Regions from separate parts of the Megasphaera sp. An286 genome, predicted to be linked through region 2. Evidence: a T-box and tRNA genes for the amino acid it is inferred to sense, from the RefSeq annotation. Region 2 holds a T-box; the other holds one or more tRNA genes.
What was found. The T-box of region 2 lies ahead of thrS (threonine--tRNA ligase). A T-box ahead of a tRNA ligase gene usually reads a tRNA of that ligase, here a tRNA-Thr.
Positions count from the first base shown of each region.

Region 1: it has a tRNA-Thr gene. The T-box ahead of thrS (threonine--tRNA ligase) is inferred to sense a tRNA for this amino acid. The anticodon was not compared.

Region 1 covers NZ_NFIY01000003.1:87,391-89,593, forward strand. Annotated here, with positions in the region: gene B5F80_RS02655 (ATP-binding protein) at 1-797, opposite strand, end outside; tRNA gene B5F80_RS02660 (tRNA-Thr) at 1,145-1,220, opposite strand; gene B5F80_RS02665 (cyclase family protein) at 1,366-2,100, opposite strand.
Region 2 covers NZ_NFIY01000005.1:113,589-115,791, reverse strand. Annotated here, with positions in the region: gene B5F80_RS04030 (electron transfer flavoprotein subunit alpha/FixB family protein) at 1-644, shown strand, start outside; T-box leader at 802-1,019, shown strand; gene thrS (threonine--tRNA ligase) at 1,053-2,203, shown strand, end outside.

The DNA of each region.
Region 1 (2,203 bases), on a different contig from region 2:
TCATAAAATAACAGGCTGTCTGTCAAGCCGCGGAGATAGCGGTCTACGGTTTTAGGGTCTATTTTCATTCGTTGCGAAGTCATGGTATTAGCGATTGTAGTTGGGGACGTCCGGTTGCCAATGTTGTGCATCAAAAATCGCGTAATGTTTTCCAGCATATTCACGTCGGCTACGTTCAAACGTTTTACAATATCATTGAGCAGGATTGTATTGTATATACCGCTCATATATTCCCGCGCCTCTTGCTCCCCGTAGCCGTATCGCACTGCATAGGGAAAGGAACCGTTTCGGACATATAGGTTGAAGGTTTCGTTTACGGATAGATTTTCGTCAGCCAGACCAGAATAAAATTCTTTAAAAGAAAGAGGCAGCATAGATAACTCTACATAACGGCCAGTCAATAACGTGGCTAATTCGCCGGAAAGCATGTAGCCGTTTGAGCCGGTAAGGTATAGATCGCAGTTTTCACGCAATAAAAGGCTGTCTACGGCTTTTTCGTAATTTGCTACGTGTTGTACTTCGTCCAGAAAGATATAATTCATCTGACCTTCAAGAAGCCGATTTTTAATGTAGTTATACAGTGCTTTATAATCTGTCAAATCTTCAAAGTCTAAATCTTCAAAATTGATGGCTACTATTTGTTCTTTAGCGACGCCATGGGTGAGCAAATAATCTTGGTACATGGAAAATAATGTTGATTTCCCGCAACGCCGCACGCCTGTTACTACCTTGATGATTTGTTGATCTTTCCATTTTAGAAGCCAATGGAGATATGTTGTTCGTTCTATTCGTTTCATGACAATACCCTCCTTTATCAATAGTATATTCCATACAAAATAAGATTTCAACAATAAACGGAATATATTCCATTTACTGTCGAAATCTTGGATTTATTGGAATTTGTTTTTTATGAAATAGAATAAAAAAATTTATGACACAACTGACACAGCCAACACAATAAATATTTTAATTTGATAATATATTTTAATATTGCAGATGTAAAATAATGATTAAAAATAACTATGTGCTTTGAAAATGCGGGCTTTAAGCTAAAGAGACGGAAACTATAAAAAGTTCAAGGTACATTCTAGGTACATTTCATACAAAAAAACGGGTTCCCGAAATCGGGAACCCGCATGTTTTCTGGAGCCACTAATAGGATTCGAACCTACGACCCTCTCATTACGAATGAGATGCTCTGCCAGCTGAGCTATAGTGGCGAGTACTCTGTTATTATATGCGGAGATGGATGTTTTGTCAATACTTTTTTTGAAATAATTTGAATTTGTGTGAAGGGCTGTCAGCAAATATTGTAAGAGAGCAAAAAAAAAGAAATGGCCGGAACCATTTCTTTTTCTGCTAACGTTATTCTTTTAGGTAGACGGCGAAGACCCGTGCCGGGAAGCCGACGCCGTTTTTTACCTTGGGGAAGGTGACGAAGATGATGGCTCCTGTCGGAGGAAGAGCGTCGAGGTTGGTCATGAGTTCGACTTGCAGCCTGTCTGTTTCTAAGATATAGATTTCGCCGGCAAAGTTGACATTGGCTCCCGGGGCGTCCGTGTCAGCTGTTTCGTGTCCAATTGCGCCGATATGGCGTTCTTCGACGAGCCAATGCAGCGCGTCCAGCTTCCAGCCGGGATAATGGGGCTGATTGTTTTCATCGTAGTTGTTCATGTCTGGCCGCTTGGACCAGTCGGACCGGAAGGCAACAAAGGCGCCTTCGGGAATGGGGCCGTGCTCCTGCTCCCATTCCCGAAGGTCGGCAATGGTCAGCTCGTAGTCGGCGTCTGCTGCACAGGCTGCCGATTTATCGATGACGACGAGAGGATATACCATTTCCTTCAGCGTCATTTGGTCCAGCGTACGCGCTCCTTGAACGAAGTGGCCCGGGGCGTCGACGTGGGTGCCGAATTGGCCGGCAGGAATGACGTATTTGTCGGAGTGGAAAATGCAGTCAGGACTAAAATCGTAAATGACTTCGGTGGTCAAATCGCCGAAGCCGTACCAATGGGGCGTCGCAGGACTTAGTTCATGCGTTAAATCTACCCAGCAGTATGCCGGAGATTTTAATTCGTTGACGAATTCCCATAATTTCATCATATAAAGCCCTCCCTTCGTAATAGACGATGTGCTGCGTTTCAGCATATATACAAATTTCTATAGTGATGAAAGGATTCCTTCTGATAAACGAGAAATTTATATG
Region 2 (2,203 bases):
CGGGTCTTTCCGTTGACGAAGACGGCAAGACGATCGTTTGGACTCGTCCGGCTTTGGGCGGCAACATCATGGCTGAAATCATTTGCCCGGATAACCGTCCGCAGATGGGTACTGTTCGTCCGAACGTATTCAAAAAACCGGAAGCTGATCCGAGCGCTACAGGCGAAGTTATCGAAATGGAAGCAAAACTTTCCGACGCTGACTTCATGACGAAATTCGTTGAACTCATTAAAATGGGCGGCGAAGGCGTTAAGATCGAAGAAGCTGACGCTATCGTTGCCGGCGGCCGCGGCATGAACGGCGCTGAACCGTTTGTTGACGGCGGTATCCTGAAAGAATTGGCAGACGTATTGGGCGGCGCTGTCGGCGCATCCCGTGCAGCTGTTGACGCTGGCTGGATCGACGCTCTCCATCAGGTTGGCCAGACAGGTAAGACTGTTGGCCCGAAACTCTACATCGCTTGCGCTATTTCCGGTGCTATTCAGCACTTGGCAGGCATGACGGGTTCTGACTGCATCATCGCTATCAACAAAGACGAAGATGCTCCGATCTTCAAAGTTTGCGACTACGGTATCGTTGGCGACGCTTTCGAAGTAGTTCCCAAACTCACAGCAGCTATTAAAGCAGCCAAAGGTATGGCATAATACCTAGATTTCCATAAGCCTAAAAAAGGACTGTCTTCGGGCAGTCCTTTTTACGTAGCTGCAGTTCTTTAAGTTCTTAATTTGAAGTAAAAAAAGACTAAAGTTTCTTGACAAGGTACATCGTACGTCGTATAATTTACGCATACATAGAAATATGTAACAAGCCTTGAAAAGGACATGATATTTTCAGCGGCTTTATCAGAGAGGGGCATAATTGGTGTGAGTGCCCTTAAAGCGTGAAAGTGTTACCCCCTTGGAGCTAATCGCCGGAAGTTGCAGTACGGCGGTTCGGTCGCCACGTTATAGCGTTTGAGTACATCGGTATTTTACTGATGAACTAGGGTGGAACCACGTGAGCATGCTCTCGTCCCTTGAGGACGGGAGCTTTTTTATTAAGGAGGATGTATTATGGCAGAATTAGTGTTAAAAGACGGCAGCAAAAAAGTATTTGCCGACGGCATTTCGTTGTATGATGCCGTAAAAGAGCTGAGCAACAGCTTGGCTAAGAAAGTATTGGTAGCGAAAGTCAATGGAGACGTAACGGATTTGCGGGAAACCATCGTCGACGGTTCTACCGTTGAATTCCTGACTTTTGACGCCCAGGAAGGGAAGGACACGCTCCGCCATACGGCATCCCATATCATGGCGCAGGCCGTTCAGCGTTTGTTCAAGGATGTTAAACTCGCTATCGGCCCGTCCATCGAAAACGGTTTTTACTACGATTTCGATACGGAACACCGGTTTACGCAGGAAGATTTCGCCTCCATCGAAGCAGAAATGGAAAAAATCGTCAAAGAAAATCTCGCTTTGACGAAAGAAGTCGTATCCCGCGACGAAGCGCTGAAAATGTTTAAAGACGCCGGTCAGGACTACAAGGTAGAATTGATTGAAGACCTGCCGGAGGGCGAACAGATTTCCTTATACCGCCAGGGAGATTTCGTCGATTTGTGCGCAGGACCGCACTGCGAAACGACGGGCCGGGTCAAAGCTTTTAAGCTGCTGACGGTGGCCGGTGCGTACTGGCGCGGCGATGAACATAATAAGATGCTTCAGCGTATTTACGGCACGGCTTTCGAAAAGAAAGACGACTTGGATGCATATCTGCACATGCTGGCTGAAGCGGAAAAGCGTGACCATCGTAAATTGGGCAAGCAGCTCGACTTGTTCAGCTTCCACGAAGAAGGCCCGGGCTTCCCGTTCTTCCACGCAAAAGGCATGGTTCTCCGCAAGACGCTGCTCAAATTCTGGTATGAACTGCACGATGAAGCGGAATACGACGAAATCAGCACGCCGACGATCCTGAGCCGCCACCTGTGGGAACAGTCCGGTCACTGGGATCATTACCGCGATAATATGTACTTCACGACTATCGACGACGAACCGTACGCGATTAAGCCGATGAACTGCCCCGGCGGTATCCTCGTATATAAGAGCGACGTCCATAGTTATCGCGATTTCCCCATGCGGATGGCTGAGTTAGGCCTGGTTCACCGCCATGAGCTCCACGGCGCCCTCCACGGCTTGTTCCGCGTTCGCTGCTTCACCCAGGACGACGCCCA